One region of the Undibacterium sp. Xuan67W genome, then DNA from elsewhere that is predicted to be linked to it. Evidence: predicted binding sites of a transcription regulator. Region 1 holds the regulator's gene; each other region holds the start of a gene.
The links. The regulator sigma-54, encoded in region 1, starts transcription at its own class of promoters, with help from an activator protein. The targets are predictions, from matches to a motif close to TGGCANGNAANCTGCTTT.
Positions count from the first base shown of each region.

Region 2: the regulator sigma-54 is predicted to act here: its motif matches at 2,744-2,761, upstream of urtA (urea ABC transporter substrate-binding protein).
Region 3: the regulator sigma-54 is predicted to act here: its motif matches at 3,463-3,480, upstream of ACO0LE_RS03750 (PEP-CTERM sorting domain-containing protein).
Region 4: the regulator sigma-54 is predicted to act here: its motif matches at 2,043-2,060, upstream of ACO0LE_RS05235 (PEP-CTERM sorting domain-containing protein).

Region 1 is NZ_JBMPPN010000011.1:68,745-73,825, forward strand. It holds gene lptC (LPS export ABC transporter periplasmic protein LptC) at 1-553, shown strand, start outside; gene lptA (lipopolysaccharide transport periplasmic protein LptA) at 573-1,151, shown strand; gene lptB (LPS export ABC transporter ATP-binding protein) at 1,153-1,893, shown strand; gene ACO0LE_RS11680 (RNA polymerase factor sigma-54) at 1,911-3,401, shown strand; gene hpf (ribosome hibernation-promoting factor, HPF/YfiA family) at 3,535-3,879, shown strand; gene ACO0LE_RS11690 (MBL fold metallo-hydrolase) at 4,189-4,986, opposite strand.
Region 2 is NZ_JBMPPN010000025.1:42,925-48,005, forward strand. It holds gene urtB (urea ABC transporter permease subunit UrtB) at 1-1,046, opposite strand, end outside; gene urtA (urea ABC transporter substrate-binding protein) at 1,331-2,584, opposite strand; gene ACO0LE_RS17845 (alkaline phosphatase D family protein) at 3,092-4,777, opposite strand.
Region 3 is NZ_JBMPPN010000003.1:118,179-123,259, forward strand. It holds gene ACO0LE_RS03735 (transglycosylase SLT domain-containing protein) at 140-1,048, shown strand; gene ACO0LE_RS03740 (PEP-CTERM/exosortase system-associated acyltransferase) at 1,061-1,873, shown strand; gene ACO0LE_RS03745 (hypothetical protein) at 1,926-3,353, shown strand; gene ACO0LE_RS03750 (PEP-CTERM sorting domain-containing protein) at 3,530-4,384, shown strand; gene ACO0LE_RS03755 (TIGR03013 family XrtA/PEP-CTERM system glycosyltransferase) at 4,592-5,081, shown strand, end outside.
Region 4 is NZ_JBMPPN010000004.1:172,198-177,278, forward strand. It holds gene ACO0LE_RS05225 (sensor histidine kinase) at 1-1,106, shown strand, start outside; gene ACO0LE_RS05230 (riboflavin synthase subunit alpha) at 1,264-1,974, shown strand; gene ACO0LE_RS05235 (PEP-CTERM sorting domain-containing protein) at 2,096-2,854, shown strand; gene ACO0LE_RS05240 (cupin domain-containing protein) at 2,908-3,405, opposite strand; gene pcaC (4-carboxymuconolactone decarboxylase) at 3,402-3,848, opposite strand; gene ACO0LE_RS05250 (MAPEG family protein) at 3,955-4,395, opposite strand; gene ACO0LE_RS05255 (tautomerase family protein) at 4,453-4,701, opposite strand; gene ACO0LE_RS05260 (GlxA family transcriptional regulator) at 4,801-5,081, shown strand, end outside.

The DNA of each region.
Region 1 (5,081 bases):
GCGAAATGATGATGAGGGCAATTCGCGTTCTTCGGCCCGGAGTGAGCCTGATTATTATGTAGAGAAATTTAATTTCATTAAATTATCGAACGATGGACAGGCAAATTTCCACGTCGCAGGTGACCGGTTGACGCATCATCCTCGTTACGATAACTTTGAAATTCAACAGCCACGTATTAACAGCTTTGACGAAGACAAAACCCCGGTCACAATTCGGGCGGATAAGGCAGTTGTTGAGCAAAAAAACTCGCAAGGACAAGCATCACAGCAGACGCCGAGAGAGAGTGATGAAATTCATTTGTATGGCAACGTGAATATAGAGCGCCCCGATAGTGCAACGGCAAAATTCATGCGATTGCAAACCGAATATCTGTTGCTGCTACCGGATGTGAATACGATGAAGACGGATAAAGCCGTCGCCTTATACACAGAAAGATCAGAGACGCATGCGATTGGCATGATCGCGAACAATGCGACACAGGAAGTGCAGTTGCTCAGCAAAGTTCACATGCTCATCGATCGTCCGCATTCTAAGCGGACATCAACTAACTAATCACGATGGAGAGCAAATAATGCGCTTTCAATATAAAGAAATGAGATGCCTGAGTCATTGTGCCATGCTGGTGATCGGCATTTTTTTCATGCCACCTGCAGCATTTGCGGAAAAGGCTGATAGCTTGAAGAAGACAGCAATCAGCGCTGAACACCTGACTTCAGACGGGAAAAAAAGTACCTCAACGCTGCTTGGCGAAGTCATTCTGGTACGCGGTACGTTGCTGGTAAAAGCCGATCGTGCCGTTGTGACAGAGGCAGCTGACGGACACCAGACATCGGTTCTGTATGCCAATGCTGGCGGTCGTGTGTCGTTCCGTCAAAAGCGCGATGGTGGCCCTGATTTATGGGTTGACGGCTATGCCGATAGAGTTGAATACGACGATAGATCCGAGTTGGTGAAATTTATTTCCAAGGCGAAGATTCGCTATCTGGACGGTAAAAATGTAACCCAGGAACAGGAGGGCGAATACCTCTCCTACGATAGCATCAATGATGTCTTCGTTGCGACTAACAGCTCGTCTGGAAAACAAGTCCCTGGCGGTGGTCGTGTTACTTTGATTTTAGAACCTAAAGCCGATAAGCAAACCAAAGAATAAGATGAGCACTTTATTGATCAAAGGTTTGCAAAAGCGTTACGGTGCGCGCCAGGTAGTGCGCGATGTGTCGCTTGAAGTAAAGAGTGGTGACGTTGTCGGTCTGCTAGGACCGAACGGTGCGGGCAAAACCACATCGTTTTATATGATCGTCGGACTGGTCCCCTCTGATGCCGGTGAGATCAATGTGGATGGTGTGGATATCTCCCGCTTGCCGATCCATCAACGTGCCGTTCTCGGCTTATCATATTTGCCGCAAGAGGCATCGGTATTTCGTAAACTGACGGTCGAGGACAATATCCGTGCGGTGCTGGAGTTGCAAAAGGATGAGCAGGGCAAGTTTCTGAATTCAGCCGAAATTGAGAAACGTCTGGATACATTGCTGGCCGATTTGCAGATTGAGGGCATACGTGAGAATCAGGCGCTTTCGTTGTCTGGCGGTGAACGTCGCCGGGTAGAAATTGCCCGGGCACTGGCAACGAATCCTCGCTTTGTGTTGCTGGATGAGCCCTTTGCAGGTGTTGATCCGATTGCGGTGATTGAGATTCAGCGCATCGTACGCTTCCTGAAAGAACGCGGTATTGGTGTGCTGATTACCGATCATAATGTGCGCGAAACTCTGGGCATTTGCGATCACGCTTACATCATCAATCAAGGTGCGGTGCTGGCGAGTGGCAAGCCGGAAGATATCATCACGAATGAATCCGTACGCAGGGTTTATCTGGGAGAGCATTTCCGCATGTAGCGGGAAGCGAGATGATGATGAAACAAAGCCTGCAACTACGTACCTCACAACACCTAGCGCTTACGCCGCAATTGCAGCAATCAATTCGTCTTTTGCAGTTATCCACGCTGGAATTACATCAGGAGCTGGAAAATCTATTAACTGATAATCCCATGTTAGAGCGGGTTGATGACCCCATGGATAATGCAGTGCGATTGCTGGCCGATGGCGCAATTAGCACGACAAGCAATAATTCAGAATCTGAATTTGCAGTACAGGAAGTCGGTGCCGAGACTACCGCTCCAGTTGCTGACAGCAGTGATAACACGGAAGTTGCTTCATCTGCGGATAGCACCAGCGCCAACGAAGAAGAGTGGAGCTTTGATGATGTGCCGCTAGGCAGTAAGTCCTCAGAGGAAGAAGATGGACGTCCGCAATTAGAAGCTGCGCAAACCAGTTTGCGCGATCATTTGCTGGAACAGATGCGGCTGAATATTCGCGAACCGCGTGATCGTGCTTTAATTGAACTGATGATTGATGCGCTGGATCCCAGTGGTTATCTCATGGAGACCTTGGATGAAATTCATGCGAGTTTGCCACTTGAACTATGTGTAGAACCAGAGGAATTATCTTTCGCATTAACGATGCTGCAAAGCTTTGATCCTGCCGGGGTTGGTGCGCGCACCCCATCGGAATGTCTGGCTCTGCAAATCAAACGCTTACCTAAGATTCCCTTCGTAACGCGTCGCCTGGCGCTGAAGATTGTTGAAGAACACATCACGTTGTTTGCACAGCGAGATTTCAATAAACTGAAAAAAATTCTCAATTGTGATGATGAAGATTTGCGCGAGGCGCAGGTAGTGATTCGCCAGTGTAATCCTAAGCCAGGTGCGGATTTTGCAGCGGCTTCATCAGACTATGTCGTCCCTGATGTAATTGTCAGAAAATCAGCGAACGGCTGGCAGGTTTTGCTGAATCAGGATGTCATGCCCAAGCTCCGCGTCAATAGTATGTATGCCAACATCATGAAACAAAATCGTGGTGACGGGACGATGGGATCGCAGTTGCAGGAGGCGCGCTGGCTGATCAAAAACATGCGACAACGCTTCGATACCATCTTGCGCGTTGCACAAGCGATAGTTGAAAGACAACGTAATTTTTTCACCCATGGTGCGGTTGCGATGCGCCCTCTTGTTTTGCGCGAAATTGCTGATACACTAGGTTTACACGAGAGTACTATTTCTCGTGTAACGACTCAGAAATACATGCTTACCCCGCATGGTATGTTTGAGTTGAAATATTTCTTCGGTAGCCATGTCGCGACGGAAACGGGGGGAGAAGCATCTTCCACCGCGATACGTGCACTCATCAAGCAGTTGATAGGAGCAGAAGACCAGAAAAGCCCACTCTCTGATAGCAAAATTGCAGACATGCTGGGTGAACAAGGCATGGTCATTGCGCGACGCACTGTTGCCAAATACCGTGAAGCCCTAAAAATTCCTCCAGTAAGCCTGCGCAAATCCTTGTAATGAACACCTGTAATTTAGTCTTGTAACTAAGCCTTGAAATTACGTTTTGTATTGCTATATATAATTTAGCTCGATGCATCAGAGCAAATGCTGAAGAAATTTATAGCGAGTAACATCACCATAGGAGCGTAGTATGAATCTCACCATCAGTGGACATCACCTCGAAGTAACTCCTGCAATACGTGAACATGTACAAAACAAGCTTGAGCGCATCAGGCGACACTTCGATCAAGTCATTGATATCGCCGTCATTCTGACGGTAGACAAGCTCCGGGAAAAGGAAAAACGGCATAAAGCAGACATCAATCTGCACATCAGTGGTAAAGATATCCACGTAGAAAGCCTGGCACACGACCTCTACGCTGCGATCGACCTCCTCATCGATAAACTGGACAGACAAGTCATCAAACACAAAGACAAAATTCAAGATCATCAGCACGACGCCATCAAACATCTGCCAGACCCGGCGTCGGTGTGAGTCATCAAGTCCGGTGTTCGTAGCCGGTACAATAAAAAGGACGCGTCAAGCGTCCTTTTTCGTTGGATACACGTTGAGTACACAAAACGAACGGTGGCTTATAACCATCGACATCGAATCCACAGGCTGGATGCGGCTTCCAGAAGCTTTTTGCCCCAGAAACCCCACGGGATATGCGGATTGGGTTTTGTTAACGTCTAAAAACTCTTTAACCGATATGTCATGGAATCGCTTACTCCTACATTTTCTCAGTGTCTCTGTGGTGAGAGGTCTTAGTTTTTGCGTAAATCCTAATGATATAGAGATTGTTTATACGGCTAACTTCTGCCCGTGAAACCGATAGTGTTCCTGGGTAAATAAATCGATCCCGCATTGCAGGTTCTCTACCCAGTCCAGAAAAGCATGAATTGCTTCTCGCCCGACGAAATAACGTCCGTGCTGCGGTACCATCATCGCAATATCCATACTTCTGACCATGTTTGCCCACAAACGGCAGACTTTATTTGACACCATGTAACGTTGATGAAACCCCCGCATGGCTGGTAACTGATCTAAAAATTCCTCCTTTGTCGTGATGGGTTGACTGACATCACGTGCGTCTACCATTGATGCCCCCATATCACCTGAGAACAAGATTTTGGAGCGGCTATCGTAGAACTGAAAGTTACCTTCGGCATGCAAGAAATGTGCGGGAACAGCATGAATAGTCGTAACACCCATAGGAATAGGCATACCTTCGTCCGGGATGCCGACAATTCTGCCGTCTGAGCGGTTCAGATTGCAAAAATGCGGTACAAAACGCGACCATAGCTGCGATACATAGAGCTGGCATTCCGTACTGAACAACCACTTATCCAGAGCGCCGATGATGTCCGGATCCTGATGTGATGCAAAAAGGTATTTGAGATTTTTCTTGGGTAAATAGCGTTGCACCGCTAATACCAGGCTGTTATAGGTAATATTGCCAGACGGATCAAGCAGGGCACCTTGTCCGTCTGACACAATCAAAAATTGGTTCGCTTGTACCGCGTTATCGCCGGCATCCTTGACGAGATCATTGAATATCAGACAGATGTGATGAGCGTCTTTATATAATTCTATGGCCACTACGATCTCCAGAGGGAATAGATATTTTCCATCGGGCAATTGTAGTGGGCGAGGGCTCTCTGGAATTGCGTTAGATCAGTAAAGCGCTTGATTCA
Region 2 (5,081 bases), on a different contig from region 1:
TGCATCAGCATCAGACTGATGCCCCAGGTTGCGAGCAGCGTTTCCAGCGGCCTGCCGTACAACCAGCGGATGACGGTGCGTTCCAGCACGATCCCTACTGTGCCTGCAACGATGAAGGCAGCGGGCAGCGCGACAATCAGGTATGCATCAATTGCGCCTGGCAAAAAATGCCGGAAAGCCATTTGACACACATAGGTCGTGTACGCACCAATCATCATCAGTTCGCCGTGCGCCATATTGATAATACCCATCAGGCCAAAGGTAATCGCCAGTCCCAGTGCAGTCAGTAACAGCACGCTGCCTAACGAGGCGCCATAAAACAAATTACCGGCAAACTCGGTTCTGACGATGCGGCTATTTAGCGCGTTCATGGTATTGGCGGCTTCAATACGAATACTTTCGTCAGGTTCCAAGGGCTTGCCATCGGGTCCCATATCCAGCATTTTTTGTAGCGCAGGCTTGATGTTGGCATTTGTGCTGTCTTTCAGCGCGATGACCGCGGCTTTGCGGACAAGCGGATCGGTAGACTGCAAATTAGCGGTTGCGGCAACGAGTTGTAGCAAGGATTTAATCTCAGGATCGTTTTCTTTTGTCAGTGCTTTAGTAATCAATGGCGCTTGTTCGGGACTGGCGCTTTTTTGTAGTTCCAGCACTGCAGCCAGGCGCAGTGCACGATCTGTCGAAAACAGCTTTAATCCAGACAGTGCGTCATCCACCACGGCACGCAGACGGTTGTTGACAGTGATGCCATCAATGCCCTCAGGTAAGGGCGTCGTTTTATCATTGGCGAGATTGGTGGCTTTATCATTGTCGACGATATACAACTGACCGTCTGGCGTTGCATAGAGGGTGTCATTTTTCAACGCTGTCAGCACTTTCAGGGCATCCTGATTTGCCAGTACCGCGATCTGATTGACGGCGGCAATACGGGCATCAGGATCATCGCCGGCTAAAGGCTTAAGTACAGCAGGATCAATCGCCGCGCTGGCGATTACGGCATGCAGGCAAAGCAATCCGGGCAAGACTATTTTTTTAAATAGCGACATAAACGCACTCTTCCGGGCTGAAAAATTCGTCAAAAAAATGAAGCGTCGTACTACGGTAGTGCAGATAGAACAGGAAAAAAAACAGCTCAATACCAGACCAGCATCAACACAATGCCGGGGTTGGCAATCACTCCTTCCCCGGCATTGGTGAATCACACGTCCAGAACTTATGTCTCAGTTTCAGCTCAATTCAACTCAATTCATGGCGTCGATCAACTCGGCTCCGGCAATAGCAGAGTCAAGTTGATCTGTCGTGCATCGCACTGAGTACATAGCTCAGACAACTACATTTTTTGCTTAGTCTCGTTACCAGGGATGTAAGGACTCCATGGCTGAGCACGGATCGGGCCTTTGGTTTTCCATACAACGCTGAACTGACCATCACCTTTGATCTCGCCGATCATGACTGGCTTGTGCAAATGGTGATTCGTTTTATCCATCGTCAGTTCAAAACCTGATGGCGCTTTGAAAGTCTGACCACCCATGGCAGCGATGACTTTATCCGTATCGGTGGATTTGGCTTTTTCTACTGCTTGCTTCCACATATGGATACCGACATAGGTTGCTTCCATCGGATCATTGGTGACGACGGTACTGGCGTTAGGCAGTTTTTTGGCAACGGCATAGTCTTTCCATTGCTTGATAAATGCCGTATTCACAGGATTTTTCACTGACTGGAAATAATTCCATGCAGCGAGGTGACCAAGCAAAGGCTTAGTATCGACGCCGCGCAACTCTTCCTCACCTACCGAGAATGCGACAACCGGCACGTCGGTCGCTTTAAGGCCGGCATTACCCAGTTCTTTATAAAACGGGACGTTGGAATCGCCATTGATCGTAGAGATCACCGCAGTCTTGCCACCAGCAGAGAACTTCTTGATATTCGCGACGATGGTCTGATAATCAGAATGACCGAACGGCGTATAGACCTCATCGATATCGGTATCTTTCACACCCTTGCTATGCAAGAAAGCGCGCAGAATTTTGTTAGTCGTGCGTGGATAAACATAATCCGTACCGAGCAGCACAAAGCGCTTGGCACCGCCGCCCTCTTTCGACATCAGATATTCGGTCGCTGGGATCGCTTGCTGGTTCGGTGCTGCACCCGTGTAGAACACATTTTTTTCCAGCTCTTCGCCCTCGTATTGAACCGGGTAGAACAAGAGACTATTCAGCTCTTTAAATACTGGCAATACCGATTTACGTGATACCGACGTCCAGCAGCCAAACACGACAGCGACTTTATCTTGCGCAACCAGCTGGCGCGCTTTTTCTGCAAACAAAGGCCAGTTCGAAGCAGGATCCACAATCACCGGCTCCAGCTTTTTACCCATCACACCGCCGTTCGCGTTGATCTCATCAATCGTCATCAAGGCAACGTCTTTCAGCGACGTTTCGGAAATCGCCATCGTGCCTGATAGCGAGTGAAGAATGCCGACTTTGATCGTGTCAGCGGCATACGCATGCGGCAACCAAGCCGCAGTAGCCAGAGTAAAGGCGCCAACTGCAGTCGATTTTAATAGGGTGCGACGAGACATTTGTTGCTCCTAAGCGTGAGTGTGAATGAGCTAGTTAAACAGCGTTAAACAGCGAATGTAAAAACGAACTAAATATCGAACGAAAAAGCAGACGACAAAGCAAACAAAAAAAATCACAAAGCTAAAAAAAAGCGGAGTGCGGAGTTCGCATGACTACCTTTAGCAGATTGCGTGCCAGAGGCAGGAGGTCTGCGTCATGCGGTTTGTAGTGAGCGGGCGTGACTATTACTGATGCATTCGCATCAATTTTGTGCAAGTGACAAAGAATTGTTGGTCGCCGCTTCAGTCTGGTGCGTTTCCAGGCAATAAAACGTGCGTAAGAAGATCTGTCGCCAAATAAAATTCGAGAACAAAATCAGGCCTTGCTAGAAAGAATCAAGCTCAATCGCGGACAAAATAACAGACGATACTGGGATACTAATCAGTTATTGAGTTCTTCGTAAAAACAAAAAAACCAGCAAGCCTGCTGGTTTTTTTATGTAATAAAGGACGAATGTGATGACCGGACTACACTGGCAGTAATTTCCGATTCGCAGCACCCGGTAAGGTCTTTAAAGTTTTACCCGGGACAACAGTATAAGTTTTGGATTTGACCGTACTGACGTATCGCCATTCTGCCCTTGCCTCTGTCGGGGTCGCCGTCACGATCATGAAGCCACGGTTTTTCGTTTCAGCATAGACCAGAGGTCCGATGATCTGCTCCAGGCCGCCTGCGACTTTAGCCGGATCTTCCTTGGGGAAAATTTCTTCAAAACCTGGTGAGGTAACCGAGGTCACGCCGAACTCGACACCAACTGCGTTCCCACTCAGATCAGCAAGATCACTGGCCCAGGTGTTATGAGTATCACCTGCCAGCGCGATCAAATTTTTATCCAATGCTTTGGCGGTCGCAAAAACCGTCTCACGTGCGGCGGCATAACCATCCCATGCATCAAGATTGTAAGGAATGGATGGCTGTGCCAAAATTTGCTTTTCGGCAGCAGTTAATGTCGCTGGCGCAGTCTGCGCTTTCACCAATAGCGCGGTGTAATCACTGAAATTGATTGCTTGCAGTACCAGTGGCGCGGGAATATTCATGCGTGCCATCAACACCTGCTGTCCCAGAATTTGCCAGGTCGCCGCAGACTTGCCGAGCTGGGATTGTAGCCAGGATGTTTGCTCTGCGCCCATCAGCTGGCGGGTCGGATTGCTAATATCAGTCGTAAATTTTACTGCATCAAATGCACCGCTGGCACTGATGTAATTGGTGTAGCTAAGCTGTTGTTCACGCCCGATCAGACGGGTATCCAGCATATGCAGGGAGACCAGATTACCAAAATCAAAAGAGCGATAGATACGGTCATTTTTGGTCGGATCCGGCAAGCGGATAGGCATCCACTCGTTGTAGGCCTGCAAAGCAGCAGCACGACGGGCACTAAAAGGTCCTTCTGTCGCCGGATCATGATTCTCCGCGCCACCGATCCAGGCGTCGTTGGCAAATTCATGATCGTCCCAGATGGCAATCAACGGCAACGCTGCATGCATCGCCTGCAAATCTCCGTCGGTGCGATATTGTGCGTAACGGCTGCGATAGTCGGTCAGCGTGATGATTTCATTTTTCGGATCAACCAGACGATTTAAGCTGGCCGCATCTTGCGAGGCGTAGCCATCGCGCTGGTATTCATAGATGTAATCACCCAGATGAATCGCGGCATCAATATCGTTGAGTTTGGCGACTTCAGCATACACATTGAAATAGCCTGCTGGATAATTAGAGCACGTAAATACCGCAAGTTTTACCTGGGAGACGCTACCAGTCGGCAACGTCTTGGTACGACCTGTCGCAGAACGTGCTGTGCCATACGTGAAGCGATAAAAATATACGGTGCTCGCAGACAGGCCAGTGACATCGACCTTGACAGTGAAATCCCTGGCCGCATTGGTCGTAAAGCTACCGGATTTAACGATGCGGGTAAATTGGTTATCGCTCGCCATTTCCCATGTCACGTCGAGATCCTGACTTGCCGACGGAGTCAGGCGCGTCCAGATAATAACTTTATCGCTTTGCGGGTCGCCACTGGCAACACCATGCAAAAAATTGACTGTCAAATTATTGCCATTCCCGCCGCCACAGGCAGCGAGCGACAATGCGCTGGAAACGGCAACCGTGCTGAAGGTGAAGTCACGGATAAACTGGCGGCGAGAATTTTTCATAGTCAGCAGAGGAAAGGAAGTGAGAAGCCGCCCAGCATAGAAAGTTTTTATGACTTAGAGATGACTTGGATGGGAAGACCAGTGGAGGAATTACTCAGGATATTTTCATATCAATGACATAATCTTGTGATGGAAATCTAACAGGAAAATTCTGAGAGGGACATGCGAATATTGAATTTCTGATGCGGTGATGTGATGTCCTGCACTAACGTAACCGGTTCCTGAGAGGGGTTATTTTCAACGGAACCTAAACCCGGCACAATCCCCCCAGTTCAACATCACGGAGCGGGAAAGGAGTAAGCCG
Region 3 (5,081 bases), on a different contig from region 1:
TACTGCATTAGTTCGATTTGCCTGTAGTATATAAAATAATAACAATCACAAAAAATATCGGGATATTGACACTCAAGAACGACAAGTGATCTTTGTCAGATCAACACCGTTGAGACGCTCAATCGATACAACATATTTTATGTTCGCTCGTTTAATTATATTTTTCTCTGTCTTGGTGTCGGCGAGCAGTATTACACTCGCCGAGGAGAGTGCGTCCAGCTCTTTATATGGAGGGCTTGGAGATACGGGGGATAGCCGCGCCTTGACGATCATGGCGGCCAGATATGAGCATGCAGAGGGGGTGCCAAAAGATTATCCGTATGCGTTAGCGTTATATTGTGCGGCAGCGAAATTAGGTGATGCTGATGCGCAATATGCGATGGGCTGGATGTACGCTAACGGGCGTGGCGTTGAGCGCAACGATGCTACTGCAGCTCAATTATTTCAAGTGGCTGCTGAGCAGGGTCACGAACTGGCGCGGAGAATGATCGGCAATATGTCAACCGAGGACATATCGGCATTACCTCCTTGTCTGAGTTCTGAGATGATCAATCTGGACGAAAAAAAAGATCTGGTCTTTTTACCCAAATACCCAAAAGGCCGGATTTCGCAGCTAGTAGAAAAATGGGCGCCAAAATATTCTGTCGATGCTAATCTGGCCTTGGCTGTTATATCAGTGGAGTCTGGTTTTAACGAGCAGGCCTTATCTCCCAAAAATGCTCAGGGCCTGATGCAACTAACCCCTGATACTGCCCAACGCTTCAGCGTAAAAAATGCATTTGATGCGGAAGATAACATCAAAGGAGGCTTATCTTATTTACGCTGGCTATTAGCTCTTTTTAGAGGTAATGTCTCACTGGTAGCAGCTGCTTACAACGCTGGTGAGCGGGCCGTAGAGAAATACCATGGCGTTCCACCTTATTTGGAGACCATGGATTACGTGCAAAAAATTAATCGGTTGTACCAAAAATCGACGCACCCGTTTCAACGTAATATTGTTGACGCATCGTCTATAGTGATGCGCCCCACCCGCAGCAGTAAACCTTAAATCGGAAGGCATATGCTGATTAAGAGATTACTTAGCAAGCGCGATATTCTGGTTCCTTACTTTAATTTCCGTAAGGAATTAAGTGGAAATATTGAGTCCACTCTCCTCAAAGAAATTTTTCAACTGAGATATGAGGTGTACTGTCTCGAATGCCATTTTCTGCCGACTGAGGAATTTAAAGATGGTTTAGAAAGTGATGAGTTTGATGAGTGCTCCACGCATTTTGCCGCCTTCACTATGGATAACCAGATTGTCGGTACGGTACGCCTGGTGCAGCCATCTCCTGATTTGAATTATCCTTTTGAGGGGCATTGCAGCGTTTTTGATGACTATGTTATGCCGGTCAGGGAGACTGCTGGTGAAATATCACGCTTAGTCGTCCGCAGATCACATCGTCGTCGTAGAGGCGATTCGATGGAAGGTGTATCTCAGGATTTCCGGGAAAAAGGGAATGCCGCGTCAATTCAGCCGCATCAGGGCGGAAAAAAACGAGACGGTAATAGCCCTTTACTCTTATTAGGCTTATATCGGGAGATGTATCGCTACAGCCGAAAAAACGGCATTCGCTATTGGTATGCGGCGATGGAGCGCTCGCTGGCAAAATCGCTGGATAAAATGGGGTTTCGCTTTGTGCCGATAGGCCCGCAAACTGACTACTACGGGCCGGTTACGCCTTTTGTCGTGGATCTGGACGAACTTAATAAACGGCTACATAAAGAAAACAAATTTCTGGCTGCCTGGTTTAATGACGAGCAGATACCGTACACCGTAATTATCAGAACCATGATTAGTACATTCTGGCAGCAGATAATAAAGAAAAAATAAGCATAGAAATGCAGCGACTCCAAAACAAATTCAATGTCTGGAAAACAAAAAAATGAATCCAATTTTTGCCAGATTAAGCAGGCGGATAATTCGCTATCAGCTAGCAAGAACCACGTCTGATCAGCTTATTCAACTGGGTAAAAAGAAGTTGATTCGTGCATTTCGCAGAGCCGCCAGACACTCATCTGCTTATCAAATTTTGCTGCGTGAACATGATGCTTCAGTATGTGACATTAATACTGCTGATGATTTTGTGCGACGTTGCCCTGTCCTAGAAAAATCTAATACATTCCGCCGTTTCCCTATTGATCAATTAATTGCCAGCGATACGGATAAATCGCAGCTCGCCTCAATACTCACTAGCTCAGGTCATGGGAGTAATGGTTTCGCGATCGGACTTAGTACCAGAAAGCAATTGAAATCAACGGCGACTCTGATTGATATGGGGCTTGAACTAGCCTTTGATATTGATCGCTATAAAACCTTGCTGATCAATTGCTTACCGATGGGGGTGACATTTCAATCGGATACCGTATGTGTGGCTAATGTCAGCGTCAGGGAGGATATGGCTTGCGCAATTGTCGAGCAAGCGGGTGCTGCTTTTGAGCAAATCATTCTTTGTGGCGATCCTATTTTTCTTAAAAAATTATGTGATTTTTCTCAAAGTAAAGGGCTGGACTGGGGGCGCTACCGGGTTAATGTCATTGTCGGTGAAGAAACGTTTAGCGAGTCATTTCGAGATTATCTTGCGCTGGTTTTGAACAGCAATCCTGATCATCCAGCCAGTGGCCTGATTGGCAGCTCTATGGGCGTAGGCGAATTGGGACTGAACTTGTTTAATGAAACAAGAGAAACCATTGCTATGCGCAGAGCATGTATGGCTCAGCCGGACTTGCTGATCGATCTATTTGGCCGCAGCGCAATTGACGCACCAGTGCCGTCCTTCATGGTCTTTAATCCAATGCGAACTTTCGTCGAAGTGGTGAATACGGACAAGCACGGTAACGGAGACCTCTTGGTTTCCATGCTCGATCCGGATATCCCTATCCCGTTGATGCGTTATAAAACCGGGGATAAAGCAAAGTTGCTCAGTACCGCTGAATTAAATGCGGTATGCAGAAAAACCAATAAAGATTTTTCTCTCCCTTCTTTGCCAGTGATAGCTTTACATGGGCGAGCTAAGGACTATCTGCCAGATGGTATGCATCTGGATCATTTTAAGCACCTGCTTTACGCAGATCCGGCAATTGCGGCTCAAGTCAGTGGCGCTTTTCGGTTGACCTCTGCCGTGAATGGTCTTCGCTGGGAAATTCAGTTGCAACATGGAAATGAAATTTCCCCGCAATCAATTGCATCCTCGCTACAAGCTGCTGCCAGTTTGACATATGGGCGCGTCGAAACTATTTGCTACTCCTATCACGATTTTCCACATGGAAAATCCTTGGATTATGAGCGTAAATTTGTTTATTGGCTGGGGTAAATATTTTATGTCGGTTATTTTTACAGCAATGTGTTTTGATTGCCTTTTAGTTAATTTGGAAAAGTATTTTAACTAATAAAATCAGTTACTTATAGTTGTTTGTGATTTCTGGCATACCTTGTGCTTATAGATAGGCGTCGAGGTAGTGATTTGACCTAAATTAAGGGGAAGCTCAAATGAATATGAAACAAATTTCAAAACTGGTTGCAGGTATGGTTTTGGCTGCAGGTATGGTCGGATCAGCAAGTGCGATTAGTCTGGTAGCAGGCGATCTGAAATTCACGATCGATAACTACGATGCAGGCACAATCGGGTACGGCGCTACTCCAGGTGTTAAGTGCACGACAACAAGTGGCTGTGACGGTATTGCATCCAACCCGTGGCCGAATTCTTACGGTGATGATACTTGGGGTATTTTTTCCGTAGCGTCAATTTCCAAAATTTCTGACGGTTCCATCGTTTGGACTAAAGGAACTGGTCAGTACTTAACTGGTTTGTTCGGTGGTCTGAAGGATTACTATGTTGAAGTAAGCACTGGCTTAGTTAAAACAACAACTGCGCTGGCTAGTGGTGGTTGGATTGATCTCTATTTGAATAACACGGATTGGAATCCAACGACGGCAACTGCAGGTCGCACAGGTCAATATGCTTATACAGGTATCGCCACAGGTACAAATGTCTTGTCTGCAAGTTTTGGTGCTGGTGTAATTGGCGACGATCCTGCTGCTAGTTACGTTACAACTTATGCAAACACAGGTTTGTCAGGTGCTGGTCAGGGTTTCCTTGATGTTACTGGTGGTGCATGGGCAGCGCAGTTTGATACAAATACAGCAATTGATCCAAATGGTAACGCGCATGACTTTTTGTTAAATGTTACGTTTGACAATTTGGGTAACAAGGCCTCTAACATTGGCTGGACGGTAAAATCAGCTGGTCAGGTGAGTGGCAATGCAATCCCAGAACCTGCGTCACTTGGCTTACTGGGCTTGGGTCTGGCTGGCCTGGCAAGTATTCGTCGCAGAAGAAAATAATCCAAGCCAACCTTGGTAAAAGCTGCCTGGTGTAAACCAGGCAGCTTTTTTCTTTGTATGCGCAAAAAGTTGCTATGAAATATCTATTTACAGATATTCAAAACAAGTCAAATTAAGTGCTGTAAAAATTATCAAAAATATAGTACTCTGTCGCATAAAGAATGCTATTTTTGCAATATAAATTATTTGTCTGGCTGTGGAGTGTCGATGTTCAGGATTGCTAATCACCATGTATCGCGTATTACATCAATTCTTCTATTGATTGAATTTAGTATTGCACTTGCTTCGGTTTATTTGGGAGCCATCATCCGCACATTAGACAGTGCTTTTCCTTTTTCTGAGAAATCAGATAATTTCTTTAGTACGGCTTTAGTTTTTGCATCGATTGTTGTGTTCAGCATGAGTGCTTTGGGCATGTACCAGATTAATTTTCGTGAAGGCATCAGAAATACGTTTTTAAGATTGATGCCTTCTTTAGCGTTAGCGCTCATTCTGGTTACGCTGACATTTTATGTGCTTCCCACATTATTCATTGGGCGTGGTGTGCTGGGCATCGTGCTGGTGATTGCTGCTATTGGCATTTTGACCGCAAGAGTCTTGATTTTTAAAACCTCAGAATCAGGGTTGCTGCGATCAAGGATCATTTTTCTGGGCTCGGGTTCCTTGGCAAAAGAATGTTATGAACTGGCGCTGACCA
Region 4 (5,081 bases), on a different contig from region 1:
TTGGCTATAACCACGTGGTGGCGCCATTTCTGCAATTACTTGGTTTTTTACAGATTTTGCTAATACTGCCGATTTGCGTACTGAGTGGAAGACGTGGCTACCGGCCAGGTTGGATTGTTTTTTTTGCGACGATCGCATGGATCGCTGGCGCAATGATGGTCACATTGCGAAATTTGGGTATTATCGAAAGTAGCTGGTTCGCTGATTTTGGATTCCAGATCGGATCGGCGATAGAAATTATTTTGCTGGCACTGGCGCAGGCAGACAAGATCAATATCATCAAACAAGAGCGAGCATTGGCACAACACCAGCTACTCAGTATGGCGCAAAAAGCCGAGCAGGAACTAGAATCAAAAGTCTTGCTGCGCACGGGTGAATTGGCTGATGCCGTACAGCGTCTGAAGCTGCTCGATAAAGAAAAGAACGAATTTCTCGGCATCGCATCCCACGACCTGAAAAATCCGTTGACCTCTATTATCGGCATGAGCGATTTGCTTCGTAAACTCGATCAGCAAATAGAGCCTGCGTTGCGTCACAGCTACCTTGAGCGTATTAGCAAAAGCGGGCATCGTATGATGCATATCATCACCAATTTGCTTGATGTCAACGCAATTGAAACTGGTTACTCCCCTGTTGCATTACAAACGGTGAACCTGAACAAAATGCTGCAAGAAATCGTGCCACAGTTTGAGGCTCACTTAAAAGAGAAGAACCTTGAGCTACTTATTACAGCAGACGAGACCGTCAATGTCATGGCGGATGCCAATGCCACCGTACAGATTATTGATAACCTCTTATCCAACGCAATTAAATACTCGCCGGCAGGCCGACACATCTGGATCACCATCTCGGCACAGGCAGAGCTTGGTAGGATTGTTGTCAAGGACGAAGGACCGGGATTATCGGAAGAAGATCAGCAACATCTTTTTGAAAAATTCACCCGCCTCTCTACCCGGCCTACGGCAGGAGAACATTCCAGCGGATTGGGTTTGTCGATTGTCAAAAAACTCAGTGAAGCAATGGGTGGCAACGTTCAGTGTGAAAGTGTCGAGGGACAAGGCTGTACGTTCACCGTGGACTTGCCTTTCGCTAAAGGTAATTTTTAAGCCATAGTAGGCAAACACGTTTAGTGCAAATAGACTGCACGGGCATGACATTCCTGCGAATCGCTTACAATGACATTGCCTCGGAGCTGGTGTATCAATCGTATGACACACGTCAACCAGGCATATATATTTCCCTAATTCTTGAATACCACTCCCCATGTTTACTGGCATCGTACAAGGCATCGCCCGCATTGCAACACTCTCTGACAAACCCGGCTTGCGCACATTTAAGCTCGATTTCCCCGAAGGCTTCTGTAAAGACCTAGAAATAGGTGCCAGTGTCGCGGTAGACGGCGTGTGCCTGACTGTCACGGCTTTACCAGACGACCACAGTGCAGAGTTTGATGTCATGCAACAAAGCCTGGCAATCACTACACTAGGCGCCTATCAGCAAGACGGGCGGGTTAATGTGGAAAGAGCGGCCAGAGACGGCGCAGAAATCGGCGGTCATCCGCTATCTGGTCATATCGATTTCACAGCCACGATTGCTGCTATCCGCGAGCTGGAAAACAACTATGTTATCCGTATCGCCGTCACACCCGAATGGTTACGCTACATCTTTGCCAAAGGCTACATTGCCATCAACGGCGCCAGCCTCACGGTTGCCGAAGTCAACCGCGAAGAAGGCTGGTTTGAAGTCTGGTTAATCCCGGAAACCCTGCGCATGACCGTGTTCGCTGAGAAAAAAACCGGTGCCGCCTTAAATATCGAAATCGAACGCGCTACCCAGGTCGTTGTCGACACCGTACGTGCCATGCTGACAGAAACCTTGGGGCCATTATTACCTGCACTGGAGGCTCTATTAAAACAGCAGGGGGTTGCGGTGGAGGAGTTGGTAGCGCCTTCGAATTTGAAAAAAATGGAGTAATTGTCGGAAAAATTTACACTTCCAAAATATACTTTCTTTAAGTCATTGCTTTAAATCACTAAATTTTTTGGCGTGATTTTTGCTTAATGAGCTTACTGATCAATTTTAATTAAGGTGTGTTATGAAATTTTTACGTCATGTTGCCATTGCGGCAGTTGCTCTTGCAATGTCCATTTCTGCACAAGCAGGAACAATTTCCTATGTCACAGCAAATAATCCATGGGGTAATTTGACGAACGACGCAGCGATGAATACGGCATTTGGTGCAGGTAACTGGAATAAATACACGAGTTTTAGTCTGGCTGCTTTGGCAGGTGCTGACTTTGTTTTTATCGACGGCAGCGACAGCAATTCTGGTAACTTTGCTTCCTTCATTGCAGCAAACACTGCGGTATTGGAAAGCTATGTTAGTGGTGGTGGTCGCTTATTTTTGAATGACTCACCAAACACAGGTCCTGCTAGCGCAAGTCTTGGTTTTGGTATCACGATGAATTGGAACGGTTATGCAAACGCTAGCTCAACAGCAACAGTAACCTCCCTGGGTATTGCTGATGGCTTGACTGCAGGTGGTATTACTAGTTCATACACTGGTGGTTATTTTTCTCATTCTTCAGTAAGTGGTGCTGGCTTGAGCAATCTGGTATCCGGCACTGGCGGTATCATTTTCGGTGGACTGCAATACGGTAACGGCTTTGCAGCGTTTGGCGGTCAAACAACAACAAATTTCCATTCACCAAATGCTGACGCAAGCCGTCTGCTGGTCAATGAATTGTTGTACGTAAAAAATGCAACGACTAACAATGTTCCAGAACCAGCTAGCCTTGGCTTGTTAGGTTTAGGCATGATTGGTCTGGCAGCAGCCCGTCGCCGCAAACAGTAATCTCGCACATCAAACAAAAAGCCCAGCTAGTCTGGGCTTTTTTTATGACTTATCTAGGTATCTTCGCCCTCCCAATACGCCATCACGGCAGCCTTGTTATACCCTTCGCCGGTCAAACGCACACTGACCCGGTTGCTGTCTGGATAAACAATCACATCATGTGGATTGCGGTCACCGATCAGCAGATAACGGCAGACCTGGTCTGTGTGATTAAAAATACTGTGCCCCAATTTTTGCCCAGCCGGAAAAACTACGTAGCTGCCTGCTGACATAACATAGGTTTTGTCGCCCAGACGTAAAGTCAGACTTCCTTCCATCACCATAAGCTGCTCTTCTTCAAGATAATGATAGTGGTTGGGGCAAGCGCGCATGCCAGGTGCCAACTCCTCGATACAAACCCCAATGCGCTGACAGCCGCCATGTTCCCCGATTTGCTTGTAGCGAGAGCCAAAACTGGTACCGTGCGAATAGCCGTCCCATGCGACATCATCAATTAAAAATGGCTCGGTATGTCCCTCGGCATTAATCGCTTTTGCTTTGCTCTCGCTCATACTGACTTGTCCAGAGCGGGTATCAAACCCATTTCTGATAAGACCTCTTGCGCGGAGCGAAATGCATCAATCGCCAGCGGCATGCCGCAATAGACACTTGCATGCAGCAACACTTCCTGTATCTCTTTCATCGTCGCGCCGTTGTTGACAGCGCCGCGCACGTGGCCGCGAATCTCATGCGCACGGCCCAGCGCAGTCAGCATGGAGAGAGTAATCAAGCTGCGGGTCTTCATATCAAGTTCGTCACGGCACCAGACGGTACCCCAGGCGTTACGGGTCACGAACTCTTGCAACGGTGCGGTAAAAGCGTCAGCGCTCGCAAAGGCTTTATCGACGAATGCATCACCCATCACTTGCTTGCGCTTATTTAAACCATCATCAAATTGCTGATCTGCTTGTTGACCTGCTTGTTGTTTTGCTCTTTGATTTATTTCCTGATCCATTCTGCCTTCCTTCGCGGTCATGATGCTGCATAGAGAGTAGACCCATGGTAGCCAGCAGAATAGCTAGGGTCAAGGCTGATGGTGTAAGCCAATCCGGCGAGCATGATTATCCGGTGATCTGGATGATCCTGAGCACAATCGCCGCCACGATCATCCAGCATACCGCCATACCGGACAGGTACAAAATCGCGCGCCACGGTTGCAAGCCGCGCAGATAGACGATGGTATGTGCGTAACGAATCAGCACATAGCTGCTAAATAATGTTGATGCCGTATCTGGCTCCCCGCCGACTAAAACATAGCTCAGTGCCAGCGTTAAAAATAACGGTAAATTCTCTACATCGTTACGCCAGACATTGGCACAGCGTTGCACAAATGCGGACTCACTTGCGACCGGAGTGGTTCTGGCCAAGGCGGCGTCTTCTGGCAATAAAAACCGTCTGCTACGAAAACGGCTGATGATCTGTATGACACTGGTGACGCTGGTTTTGACAAATAGCGCCAGCAGGCTCAATACAAAAATAGACAAGGCAGGATAGTAGGGCATCAATGGCTCCTAAAAAAATGGGTGTATGCATATACAAATATATGCAAATAGATAGACTTATTTTTGACGCGCTGTGGCATCGCGTAAGGCCACAAACTGGGCAATTGAGGCACTGTCTGGCCGGAGCTCACCCAGCCCGAATGATTCCGGTGAGCGTTCGTCAATACTGACCCAAACCATCTTCCGAAAATCGGGATTACCGCCACCTTCGATATCGACCAAGGCATCGCTTAAGCGGGTAATCAAAACTTGTTTTTGCTCAGGACTGAGCAGACCGCGAATCGTCGTGACATTGACATAAGGCATGAGGAACTCCTGTCGTGATTGAATGGGAGTTCACATTATCGGCAGAGCATATCGCCACGACCATTGGCGCAATTGACATAATTATGATGTAATTCGCCAATGGCTACGTCTCAACGCATCATACGCATAGGCATTCTGGTCTATCCCGGTTGCCTTCTCAGCGGCGCAGTGGTGCCGCGTGATGTATTCTCGATTGCAAATACCCTGATGCAGTTGCGACCGCCGGGACAACAGATCCGGCTGGAGCCGGTCTGGCTCAGTGCGCGCGACCAGGCAGTAGAAAACCAGCATGGGCTTAGCTTTGCAACCCAGCCACTGGACGGACAGCAGCTTGACGCTCTCATGCTACCGGGAATTGATCACCAAAGCGCTTATGACAT